One region of the Paenibacillus sp. CCS19 genome, then DNA from elsewhere that is predicted to be linked to it. Evidence: riboswitches for the same ligand, from Rfam matches in the RefSeq annotation. Region 1 holds a riboswitch; each other region holds the start of a gene.
What was found. Region 1 has a riboswitch for cyclic di-AMP ahead of SBI19_RS23280 (resuscitation-promoting factor). Riboswitches for the same ligand answer to the same signal wherever they lie in the genome.
Positions count from the first base shown of each region.

Region 2: it holds a riboswitch for cyclic di-AMP, as region 1 does, so the genes downstream of both, SBI19_RS17235 (APC family permease) here and SBI19_RS23280 (resuscitation-promoting factor) in region 1, are expected to answer to the same signal.
Region 3: it holds a riboswitch for cyclic di-AMP, as region 1 does, so the genes downstream of both, SBI19_RS04630 (C40 family peptidase) here and SBI19_RS23280 (resuscitation-promoting factor) in region 1, are expected to answer to the same signal.

Region 1 covers NZ_BTCK01000042.1:42,123-46,335, reverse strand. The annotation lists gene SBI19_RS23290 (HD domain-containing protein) at 1-27, shown strand, start outside; gene SBI19_RS23285 (TatD family hydrolase) at 79-864, shown strand; cyclic di-AMP (ydaO/yuaA leader) riboswitch at 1,045-1,247, shown strand; gene SBI19_RS23280 (resuscitation-promoting factor) at 1,488-2,639, shown strand; gene rnmV (ribonuclease M5) at 2,761-3,327, shown strand; gene rsmA (16S rRNA (adenine(1518)-N(6)/adenine(1519)-N(6))-dimethyltransferase RsmA) at 3,331-4,213, shown strand, end outside.
Region 2 covers NZ_BTCK01000024.1:89,003-93,215, reverse strand. The annotation lists gene SBI19_RS17240 (PadR family transcriptional regulator) at 1-42, opposite strand, end outside; gene SBI19_RS17235 (APC family permease) at 321-2,147, opposite strand; cyclic di-AMP (ydaO/yuaA leader) riboswitch at 2,242-2,398, opposite strand; gene SBI19_RS17230 (FixH family protein) at 2,581-2,979, opposite strand; gene SBI19_RS17225 (class I SAM-dependent methyltransferase) at 3,207-3,776, shown strand.
Region 3 covers NZ_BTCK01000003.1:229,657-233,869, forward strand. The annotation lists gene SBI19_RS04620 (ABC transporter permease) at 1-160, opposite strand, end outside; gene SBI19_RS04625 (ABC transporter ATP-binding protein) at 157-1,215, opposite strand; gene SBI19_RS04630 (C40 family peptidase) at 1,661-2,164, opposite strand; cyclic di-AMP (ydaO/yuaA leader) riboswitch at 2,169-2,330, opposite strand; gene SBI19_RS04635 (hypothetical protein) at 2,549-3,367, opposite strand; gene SBI19_RS04640 (M1 family metallopeptidase) at 3,383-4,213, opposite strand, start outside.

The DNA.
Region 1 (4,213 bases):
CGCATACGCGCGATTTTTGGCTATTAGAACTCGAAGAAAATAAACGTTTTATATATAGGAAGGAGAAAGTAAGACAACATGAACGGAAAAGTTACATTAATTGATACGCATACGCACTTGGACAATCACAAATTCGACAATGACCGTGAGGAAGTTATCGCACGAGCAAGAGAAGCGGGTGTCGAAATTATGGTGAATATCGGGTTTGACCGCGAAACGATTCCGACGACGATGGCATTGGCGGAAAAGCATGATTTTATCTATGCGGCTGTTGGCTGGCACCCTGTTGAGAGCATCCATATGCAGGAGGGAGATCTCGAATGGATCGAGTCGCTGATGTCGCATCCGAAGGTTGTGGCTATCGGTGAAATCGGTCTCGATTACCACTGGGATACTTCACCGAAGGATGTCCAGCATCGCGTATTCCGCGAGCAGATCCGTCTGGCGCGCAAAGTCGGTAAACCGATCGTCATTCATAACCGAGATGCTTCGGAGGACGTCGTACGTATATTGAAGGAAGAGAAGGCGGAAGAGGTCGGAGGCATTATGCACTGCTTCTCCGGCAGCTGGGAAACGGCCAAAGCTTGTCTCGATATGAACTTCTATATTTCGTTCGGCGGACCGGTTTCATTTACCAATGCAAGGGTTCCAAAGGAAGTGCTTTCACGAGTGCCGGACGACCGTCTGCTCATCGAAACGGACTCCCCTTATTTGGCACCGCACCCTTATAGAGGGAAGAGAAATGAGTCCTCCTATGTCGCACTGGTAGCTGATGCCGCTGCGGCAATTAAAGGAATGAGCGTTGAAGAAATTGGATATTTAACGTCTCTAAACGCTAGAAAATGTTTCCGTTTTGATCAATAATGGCTGAAATCGTGAGGAATCGGGACCTTACGCGTGATAAAAGTTGATTTTGTCCCCAAAACCGCTTCTCTTTTCGCTGAATTTCCTTAAATATCGTTTAAATCGTCTTTTATCTGTTCTTTACAATGCATGCGAACACGGGGTATGATTCATTTCAGAACTTACACAATGTATTGGATTTCCAGTAGTACGCTTAATCTCCTAACGGAGAACGGGGGAACCATATGTGGAAATGCTGCACAGTGATTTGTGCGCATGGAAGCATAACCGATGGGGTGAATTTGGAAGCATTGCATAGCGGTCGATCCGCTGCAATGTGACGATAGGGCAACTCTCTTGCCCGAACCCGACAGCTAACCTCGTAAGCGAAATAGAGAGATCAACCTTCGAATCCCACTTTCCATGTTTAGTCGCGACCAAACGGGAAGCCACGAAGCAGATGATCCTCTGTCGATGGCTTCTTTTCTTTTCGAATAAAGAAGTTTACGTCGACATAGGGTTAGCAATGGAGGTGAAGGTGAGAGGGACTGGATAGCATGATTCGTCATGCCAATATACTATAGTCGCGTCAATTGTATCATGCGAAACACTCGACGGCGGGACTTTGAAGGAGGACCGAAGAAGTGGGCGTAATTCCGCAAGAGGACACCCATGGGAAACGATCATCCAGCATGTCATTCGCATTGCGATGGAAGCATGAAAACGTGCGGTTAATCACATTGAGTATAATTATCTCAATCGCTATGACTTTCATGTTATTGGTGTTGTTGTACGGAACGGCTGAGAGAAGCGTCTCCGTAGTAGTGAATGGACAAGAGAGCATCGTGAAAACGAAGCAATGGGTCCTGCAACGCCTACTGGATGAACAAGCTATTACGGTTGGGCCGCATGATAAGGTGTCGATCCCTTTGAATGCAGCGATTAAGGATGGAGATCGTGTCGTCATCGACACGGCGAATCCAGTGACCGTAACAGCTGATGGCAAGACTTGGACTGTGTACACGACCGAGGATACCGTGCAAGCGGCGATCGAGGAATTAAATATTCCGGTTCGTAGCTACGACAAAGTATATCCGGCGCTGACGGCTGACCTGACACCGAACATGGCGGTGAAGGTCGTACGTGTGGAGCGTAAAGTAACGAGCTCCCAGCATACGGTTCCTTTCACGATCGTGAAGCAAGAAGATCCTACCCTTGAGCAGGGTAAGGAGAAGACGGTTAAGAGCGGCACTGATGGTGTCGTTGTGAAACAATTCGAGAGCGTGTACGAGGACGGCAAGCTCGTATCGACAGCGCTCGTCGAGAAAGCCGTACAGCGGCCGGCGGTTAGCCAAGTGGTTGCTGTCGGTACGAAGAAGGCGCAGCCGAAGGTTACGACATTATCGGCCAAGGCTTCGAGCGGCCCGCAGACGGTATCTTTGAAAGGCATTTCCTTCAAGGCGAAGAAAGTGCTGAAGAATGTTACGCTTACGGCCTATTCCGCCGGCGTGAAGTCGACGGGCAAGAGCGCGAACCATCCGCAATACGGCATTACCGCTTCCGGCACGAAAGTGAAGGAAGGACGGACGATTGCCGTTGACCCTAACGTTATTCCGATCGGTTGGTGGGTATACATCGAAGGCATCGGATTCCGTCGTGCGGAGGATAAGGGAAGCGCGGTTAAAGGAAACAAGATCGACGTTTATTACGAGAGCGAAGACTACGCGGAAGAGTTCGGTTCGAAGAAAGGCTATACGGTGTACATCATCGGGCCTAACAAACCGTCCTCCAGCTAGTGGGTGTCGCGTTATCCGATAGCAGTATCAGATATGTATCGTAATTCACAGCCAAATATGCCATCATAAGAAGAGGCGATGCCTCTTCTTTTTGTATGCTCGCGGGAAGGAATGGCGCAAGATGATTAAAGAAATAATTGTGGTTGAAGGCAAAGACGATACGACGGCTATTAAGCGCGCTGTCGAGGCAGATACAATAGAAACCGGCGGCTCTGCGATCGGCGAACAGGTGCTGAAGCGGGTTGAGCTTGCTATGGAACGCCGCGGCGTTATTATTTTTACAGATCCGGATCATGCAGGTGAACGCATTCGGCGTATCGTCGCGCAGCGTGTTCCCGGCTGCAAGCATGCGTTTCTTCCTCAGGAGGAAGCGATGTACAAAGGCGATATCGGTGTCGAAAATGCATCGCCGGAAGCCATTCGCAAAGCGCTGGCTAATGTGCGAACGGAGCAGCTGGCAGGAGAAGGCGGATCGGTCGAAGTAACTTGGGACGATATTATAGAAGCGGGACTTACCGTTCATCCTCAGGCGTCTGAGCGTCGAGAGGTAATTGGCAAGCTGCTCGGAATCGGTTATGCGAACGGCAAAACCTTCTACAAACGATGCGTCAGCTTCCGAATTACGAAGACGGAGTTTATAGAAGCATGGCGGCAAATGGAACAGCAGCTGGAACAGGAGCGTGGCTAGTTAATGAGCAGCAATGAACAGAAGAAGAATACGGCGGTAGAGGTAGCTACCCCTTCGCGGACACGCGATATCGTGAAGAAATACGGCTTCGAGTTCAAGAAGAGTCTTGGACAGAACTTTCTAATCGACCAGAACATCCTGCACAAAATCGTGTCGGCTGCTGAGCTTGATTCGACCAAAGGTGCACTCGAGATTGGACCAGGTATTGGCGCACTCACGCAGCATCTGGCTCAATCGGCTGGCAAGGTGACGGCAGTAGAGATCGACAACCGTCTCATTCCGATTCTGCGCGATACGCTCGCAGGCGAAGATAACGTTGAGGTTATTCATGCGGACGTGCTCAAGCTGGATCTGAATCAGCTGTTCGCAGAGCGCTTCAATGATGTGTCAGGCGTCAGCGTAGTGGCGAATCTACCTTACTACGTGACAACCCCGATTCTTATGAAGCTGCTAGAGGAACGGCTGCCGCTGGAGAATATCGTCGTTATGATCCAGAAGGAAGTTGCAGACCGAATGGCGGCCAAGCCAGGCGGCAAGGATTATGGCAGCTTGAGCGTCGCCGTGCAATATTACTGCGTACCGAGCATCGTATGCATCGTACCGCATACGGTGTTCATCCCGCAGCCCAATGTCGATTCGGCAGTGATCAAGCTGGCGCTGCGGGATAAGCCCGCTGTCGAAACGCCGGACGAGGCGCATTTCTTCCGCGTGGTGCAGTCATCCTTCGCACAGCGCCGCAAGACGCTCATGAACAACCTATCGTCCTGGCTCGGCAAAGACCAGCGTGAAACGTTGACTACGCTGCTGGAGCAGATCGACATCGACCCAGGCCGCCGCGGCGAAACGCTCTCCCTAGACGAATTCGCCAAACTAAGCACTGCCCTTT
Region 2 (4,213 bases), on a different contig from region 1:
CGCCTCCGTCAGCGGAAGCAAATCCTGCACGGAATCCTTCATGCCCTCACCTCTTATTCATAGCGTTCAATGCAATGGTCTACCGTATAGTAGATCGTTCACCTATATATTGACGTACGTTATATCTACTATCGATATATCGTACATCGATATAGTATCATTAGCAAACTTGTATGTCAACGAGTTCCATGTATGAGGTTGGCAAACAGGCTTTCTCCACTCTTCCTGGACAATCTGATTGAAAGGCAACGATAAACGCAACAAGGCCATCCTTCGATAAAGGATGGCCTTGTGTATGGTTAGTTGATCGTAACAAGAGCTTACTTTTTCAAATGATAAGGCACCGTCGTAAGGACGACGCTGGAGTGGTACAGCAGCCGAGTGCGCAGATAGAAGCTGGTCTGGTTGTGCAGGATGTTGTGCCAGCCTTTCTTCGGTATGAACTGCGGAATGATGACCGTTACCTGATGATTCGATTCCTTCGCCTTCCGCTCAACCGTATCAACGAACTTCAGCAGCGGTTGAACGATGCTCCGATATGGAGAATGCAGCGTAACGAGTCGAACATCCGGCATGAAGTCCTCCCATTTGCGCTCGAAGATCGCTTCCTCATCCCGCTCGAACGGGATATAGACGGCAATGATCTGTGCCGGCCCCAGCGATTTGGCATATTTGAGCGATTGCTCCACGACATGCGTAATGCCCGATACCGGAAGAATGATGACATTGCCTTCAATCGGCAAGACCGGTTCGCTCGTCGCGCGGCTCAGCTGTTCGCCAATCGCTTCATAGTGCTTGTTGATGCGATGCAGAACGAAGATAAGCACCGGCAGGAAGATGAGAATCGGCCATACATGCGAGAACTTCGTCAGGAAGAAAATAATCGACACCGTAAAGCTGATCAGCGCGCCGACGCCGTTAATCGTCAGCTTCGTCACCCAGCCTTTCGGCTTCTCGCGAATCCACTTCACCATCATCCCTGTCTGCGACAACGTGAACGGAATGAATACGCCAACCGCATAGAGCGGAATCAATTGATCCGTCTGCCCTTTGAACAGGATGATCAGCAGGATCGACAGTACGGCCAAGCTAATAATGCCGTTGGAGTAACCAAGACGGTCGCCCCGAGCCGTGAACATGCGCGGAATGAACTTATCTTTGGCAAGGTTGACCGCCAACAGCGGGAACGCCGAGTAGCCCGTATTCGCCGCAAGCACCAGAATGAGTGCCGTTGTGCCTTGGATGAAGAAGTACATGAAATGACGTCCGAACGTATCCTCCGCAATCTGCGACACGACGGTGACTTCAGCCTTCGGCGAAATGCCGTAGTAGTAAGCCAGGAAGACGATACCCGCAAACAACACAGCCAGCAGCACACCCATTGCGGACAACGTCTTCGCCGCATTGTTCGGCTCCGGCGACTTGAAGTTCGGGATCGCGTTCGAGATCGCCTCGACGCCCGTCAACGCCGAGCTGCCGGATGCGAATGCCTTGAGCAGCAGGAACAAGCTGATTCCCGCGACATGCGTGCCCATCGGCGCATGAAGCTCAGGCGCCACGCCGCCCGTTGCGATATTGTACAAGCCCGCCCCGATCAGAATGAACAGCGCCAGCACGAACAGATAAACCGGATACGCCAGAATGGACGCGGATTCCGTTACGCCGCGCAGATTGAGCAGCGTGATGAGCAGAACGAATATGATAGCTATTAGAACGGTGTGTTCGTGCAAACTCGGGAACGCCGATGTAATCGCATCTGTACCTGCCGACACACTAACCGCAACAGTCAGAATATAATCGACCAGCAGCGATACGCCCGCCACCAGCCCTGGGTATTTGCCGAGATTTTGCTTCGAGACGACATAAGCGCCGCCGCCATGCGGATAAGCGAATATAATTTGCCGATACGATAAAATAAGTGCGGTCAACAGCACCAGAACGCCGATGCCGATCGGAATCGAATACCAGAAAGCGGTCATACTAACCGCAACGAGTGCGATTAATATTTGTTCAGGGCCATAAGCCACCGACGACAACGCGTCCGATGACAGGATAGCCAAAGCTTTCGTTTTGTTCAACCGCTGTTCGCCGAGCTCGGTCGACTTGAGCGGGCGTCCGATTATGACGCGTTTTAGACTTGCAATCACGAGCAATCCCCCCACGACTTTCTTGCATTTCTCTATTTTTGCGCAGCAAAAAACCGCAAGGCTTCTCCTTGCGGTTATCAATAACCGAAGTCGTGTCCCCCCTCAACAACGCTTACGAGGTTAGCTGTCGGATTCGGGCGGTTGAAGTCGCCCTACGGTGCGTGAACACCGATTCACCCCGGGCGCCATTATGCTGCATGAGCGCCGTTGGTTCCCCCGTTTTCCTTTCAGAAATTCAGCGAATATGTGATGCGCTAATCATAACGCCATCACCTATTGCTGTAAAATCGCGTTTTGGGGCAAAAAAGATAAGAATGATTGTAGCTGCAAGAATGTAAACGCTTGCTATGGTGTGTCTTGTCGATTATTTAAGCTAGAGCTGTCATTATCTCGTGCTTGCGCATATTGTCACACAATTCAGTCGACCGTACAGTTATTGCACATCGAGTTTTTTCTTCTTCGTGATATGAAGTTCGCCTTGCATCACATGAAGATAGATCGTATAGGTTCCCGGCGCTTCAAACGTATAATTCGTTACATACTGACCATCCCCTGCCTCGGTCGTCTTCACATATTCAGGCAGTCCTTTGTTATCCGGCTTGCGAATGTCGACCTGAATATCTGGCGTTATATCAGCGCTCAGTCCCGTCGTCTGTACGATCAGCTTGACCGCCTCATTGGCCTTCACTACCGCCGGATCGCTCGCGAACTCGACCGTCACATCCTTCGGATCGACTTCCCCTTCCTGCGCTGCCGCTCCGCATCCTGCCAAGCCCCATACGAGTACCAATATAACTGCAATCGTCAGCCATCTTGTCGATTTCATTGCCATCCGTCCTTCCTCCTATTGCTATGCACCAACATTATACCCCCAGATCGGTACAGCTAGTTGGAAAGTAACGAGATCGTCAAATTTGACCATTCCGTGACTAGGGTCACAATGTGCGCGAAGTCACCTTCCTGAAGTAACATAATGGCATACGCTCGTCACATTAGACCATTCAGTGTACACCATGGCATCTTCTATACTATTGTCAAAAATAAGGAGGTCGCCGCCACATGCCACCCTCATCTGAACCCATTCGCGTCGTAATCGGCGCAGGAGCTTCGAATAACAATCCGGATTGGCTGCTGACGCAGCAATCCGAGCTAGATCTGCTGCGGCGTGACGATTGGGCTGCTAAGTTCCGGTCTGCTTCCCTGTCGGCTATACTAGCCGAACATGTTTGGGAGCATCTCAACTTCGAAGAAGGCGTTCAGGCAGCGCGTGTCTGCTTCGAATATTTGAAGCCAGGCGGTTATGTGCGCTGCGCCGTGCCGGACGGGTATTTTGCAGATGAGAATTACCAGCGGATCGTGCAAATCGGCGGACCTGGCCCTGCCGACCATCCTGCCGCCAGCCACCGCATCGTTCATAACTATCGGACGCTGACCGCCATGTTCGAAGCCGCTGGATTCGAGGTGCGTCTGCTCGAGTATTGCGATGAGGATGGTCAATTCCATTACGAGGAGTGGGATGCCGAGAAGGGCTTCATCTACCGTTCTCTTCGTTATGACCACCGCAATCAAGAGGGCAAGCTTGGCTTCGTCTCGCTTATTGTGGATGCGAGGAAGCCGGATGATCGCTGAAGATCGACATATGAGGGGGAAACTATCTCAATGGAGAGGAAGTTAGCGAGGTAAACACACACTTATCTCTCTGGGCAGTACTTTCGAGCATTGAGGTGCGTGTAAACCACGCTTATCCTCGCTCTATATACGATATCACCACGGCAGGTGTGTGCTAAGTGGGGATTGGCCACGCTTAGCGCACGCTGAGCAGCGTTCGTGTTCATATAGGTGTGGGTAAACCACACTTAGTCTGGGTCTACATACAATATCACCTCGGCAGGTGTGTGCTAAGTGGGGATAGGCCACGCTTAGCGCACGCTGAGCAGCGTTCGTGTACATATAGGTGTGGGCAAACCACACTTATTCTCACTCTACTTACGATATCACCACGGCAGATGTGTGCTATGTGGGGATATGTCACACTTAGCGCACGCTGAGCAGCGTTCGTGTACATA
Region 3 (4,213 bases), on a different contig from region 1:
AAATCGCGTTCCATAATGCGTACATGGCGATAAGCAGAACGAAGCTGGATGCAAAGTTGACGACGTAGGATAGCCGGTAGGCCAGCGTGTTCTGCATCGCTCGGGTCGCAATGCCCGTATAGGCCCGCCATGAACGTGGAAGCCGAAGCCATGCGTTCATCGACGGTTCGCCTCCCTTCCAGCGGCTGTTTGTTTGCTTCCTTGCTGCTCGTCGAGGGAGATGTGGCCCTCGTATACTTGCTTGATGACATGCTCGATGCCAGGTTCGTCGATCCGGAAGTCGACGACTTCCCCGCAGCGCATGACGGCAGAAGCGACTTCGCTCGCTGTAATGTGGAAGCGGTCGAATCGCAGCGATACATGCTGCCGTTCCAACTTCTCTGCCGTTACCTTCGGCATACGGTCCAGCGCTTCGCGAAGCGCAGGCAGGTCGGCGCTCTCCAGCTGGAAGTGAATGACCCGCTCGCGGGCGAAACGGTCTTTCACCGCAGCAAGCGTGCCATCGTAGATGAGGCTGCCTTGGTCGATAATGACGAGACGGTTGCACAGGTCTTCGATGTCGCCGAGGTCGTGCGTAGTCAGCATGACGGTCGTCCCGCGTTCTTTGTTGGATGAACGGATAAATTCGCGTATGCGCTGCTTCACGGCAATGTCGAGACCGATCGTCGGCTCGTCAAGGTAGACAGTGCGCGGATTATGCAGAAGTGCAGCGGCCAGATCGGCGCGCATCCGCTGACCGAGCGACAGCTTGCGAGCGGTCAGGTGGAGGAAATCCTCCATGCCGAGCAGCTCGATGAATTGATCCAGGTTGCGTTTGTACAGCGCTTCTGGAATCTCATAAATATCTTTCAACAGCGAGAACGTTTCGGAGATCGGAATATCCCACCACAACTGCGTTCGCTGACCGAACACGGCGCCGATTGTACGTGCATTCTCCATTCGGTTGCGATACGGATCAATGCCGCCGACGCTGATGGTGCCGGAACTTGGGATGAGAATGCCGGTCAACATCTTGATTGTTGTCGACTTGCCTGCACCGTTCGGGCCGACATAAGCGACCGTCTCGCCTTCCTCAATGTCGAGGTTAATGCCTGCGACAGCCGTTTTATCGACATACTTCTGGGAGAACAGGTGCTTGACCGCTCCTGCTAAACCAGGCTCTTTCACCGCTTGTCGAAACTGCTTCGTCAGCTGACGAATTTCAATGAAGCTCATCGGATGACCCCTCTCCGTTGTCTGCTCAGACTGCAAATCATCACCAGTGGAATGATAAGAATTCCATAATATATGAAATAGTAAAGTAAATTCGGGGAAAAGAATAGTAGAAATAACAACGTGGTTGTTTATTTCATGAGACCAGCGTATATAAATGTATGCTAAAGTTTGCGGACGGCGAGCGGAGGGGAGTTAGAGTACATTAATGTGTGCGCTATCGGGCGTCGGAGGCGGATGGCGGCAGGTTAGAGAACAAAAAAGTGCGTTAAAGTGTGCGAATGGCGAGCTGCAGAGAGTTAGAATACATAAATGTGTCCTGTCATGCGAGGCTAACGTGGCGGCGGCACCTCCACGGTCGACTTGCAATAAACAACAAAACCCGCTCGATCCCGAGCGGGTTTTGTTGTTGGCATGGCGAACCATGCATATCATGCAGCTGTGCTTCTTAGTCTACGTCTGGACCGCCATCGGCTTGGTCGGACGGATCATCGGCATACTTCTCATAGGATGTAGCGTTCATGACGCGGCGTGCGCTCAGGTAACGCTTTACATAATAGGAGTCGCTTAGGCTGCTGATTGTAACGCCTTTGGAGGAGGAAGCGTGAGCGAATTTGCCATCGCCAACATAAATGCCGACGTGGGAAACGCCCTTGCCGCTCGTATTGAAGAATACGAGATCTCCTGCACGCAGGTCGTCCTTGGCAACTTTCTGGCCAAGCTTGCTTTGATCATAGGACGAATGAGGCAAAGAAATACCGAACTGCTTAAATACATACATCGTGAAGCCGGAGCAGTCGAAGCCTTTGGACGTCGTGCCAGCTGTCTTGTACGGCGTGCCGTAAACGCTATCAACTACTGTGTCGAGCTTCGAGTCCGCGAAAGCGCTTCCCGCTTGGAAAGCAAGAAGAAGTGCGAGACCCAGGAAAATTGCTGCTATCTTGTTGCGCACGTTAAAGTGCTCCTTCCATTGCCTACGAGGTTAGCTGTGGGGTTCGGTTGAAGGTCCCCTATGATTCCCTCAGGCCAGCCTGTCCAACGGACATGATTGGTCGGGATCAATTCACCCAAGAATGGTTCCCCCGTTTTCGTACACGGAAATTCGGCAGTGTTTGATTGTACAGGGGAATATAATTCGTACTTTTTGAAGAAAATCCTTCCTGCGTGTCGAATTTCTAATAATTCTCATGAATATAGGGGAGTTTTGCTTGGTTTATGAGAGATTCTCTCATTTTAGGGCCGGAAAACACGAAAAAAGACCGCGCTTTCATAGGCGCGGTCCTACTTAAGAATGAGGGAATAAACTCGAAACCTGTCGACTTACGGGCTTGTCAGCTTATGGTTGGGAGCGAGATTGGAGACAGTCATATTGAGCGGCGATCGTCCACACTTTGAGCATCGTCTTCACGAATCGGTAGCCTTGGTGTACTAAGATAGCGAGGAAGCCTGCCCAGACCATCGAAGCGGAGGAGACGAGCAGCCCCGCAGCGCCAACTCCGCACCACATAAGCAGCGATAATCCGAAGTAGGGAATGAAATGCCTTAGTGCCCGCCATAAGCCGTTGAATGCCCCGCTGCCTGAGGCGGAGCCAAGCTGCATGGCAAGGAACAGCAGGTGAAGCAGAATGCCCCATGCAAGCCAGCCGCAAGCGGCGGGCAGCAGCTCGATGATGATGCTCTTCACAGAAGAGCCGGCAAGAGTCGCCGACAGTGCGCGGGGCAGCAGCCAGTAGCCAGGCGCCAGTGCGAGCAGCGTCTCGATCCAATAGAGCATCGTCATCGGCAGCCAGCCGCGGCGCACACCTTGCAGGAAGCGGGTCCCCTGCTCGGTCGAAGCGTGATGCAGGGAATGGAACAACCCTGCATTAAGCAGCGGCGTCAGCAGCATGCGAAGCACGATTAAACCGGCGAATGTCCATAGATAAGGCTGAATGAGATCCGTCTTCATGAGACGGAATTCCGCTTCATACAAGTATAACCGAGCGGCGGAGGCAGGCATCCCGCTGCCGGGATAACGGCGCAGAAGCGGGATAACGATGCCGTCCACAAGACGGTACAGGAAGAAGCCCCATAGCAGCTGATAGACGAATAGTACGATAATCACGTATAGATGACGGACCGTCAGCGACCAGCCGGTTTTCAAATGCTGCTTCATACGAATCGTTCCTCTCTACCAGCCGAGTGCGCCAATGAGGCTGTCAAGCAGCTTCGCGGCGCCGAGGCTCCAGCGTGCCTTCGTCTGATCCGGCAGCTCGGCTTTCAAATAGTTGTTGAAATGTCGATTGTCGAGCACATTCGTATTCTGAGGATCGACAGCTGCCCAATCTAGCGGGGCTGAGTGAACAAACTTGAACTGCATCGTGTTCTCATTGCCATTCCAGCTGCGTGTGACTGTCGTGCCGTCTGTGAACTGGAACTTGACCGGGACAGGGCCGTAGCTGCCGCCTAAACTGCGCACCTGAACGATCGATTCGTATTGAACCGTATCATCCGGCTGGCGAACGGTATGCACATCGATGCTCTCAACCGCGAAGTCAGCCATCAGATCGCCGTATACATATTGACGGAAGTAGTCGCTCCACTTCGTCTTCGTTACCTGTTCCACCACACGTTCGAAATCGGCAGTGGACGGATGGCCGAATTTATATTTCTGGAAGTAGGTGCGCATAATCTTCTGCATCGTTCGATCGCCGACGAGCTTCTCGATGCCGACAAGCACGAGCTTGGCGCGCATGTACACATTTTCCGCATAATGATCGTGGCTGTGGTAGCTCCAAGACAGCTGCTTCAGCGGCGCAGGGTCGGTCATATAGCTGGATTCCAGCGCAAGGTTCGGCAGTACGCCGTATTCGGTTTCCATCACTTTGTCCTCGGCATATGAAGTGAAGCCCTCGTCGAGCCAAGCCTCCTCGAACTCATTGGAAGCGACCATGCCGTACCAATACTGATGTCCGATCTCATGGACGACCGTGCGTTCAAGCGAGTAGCCTGGATTGTCATC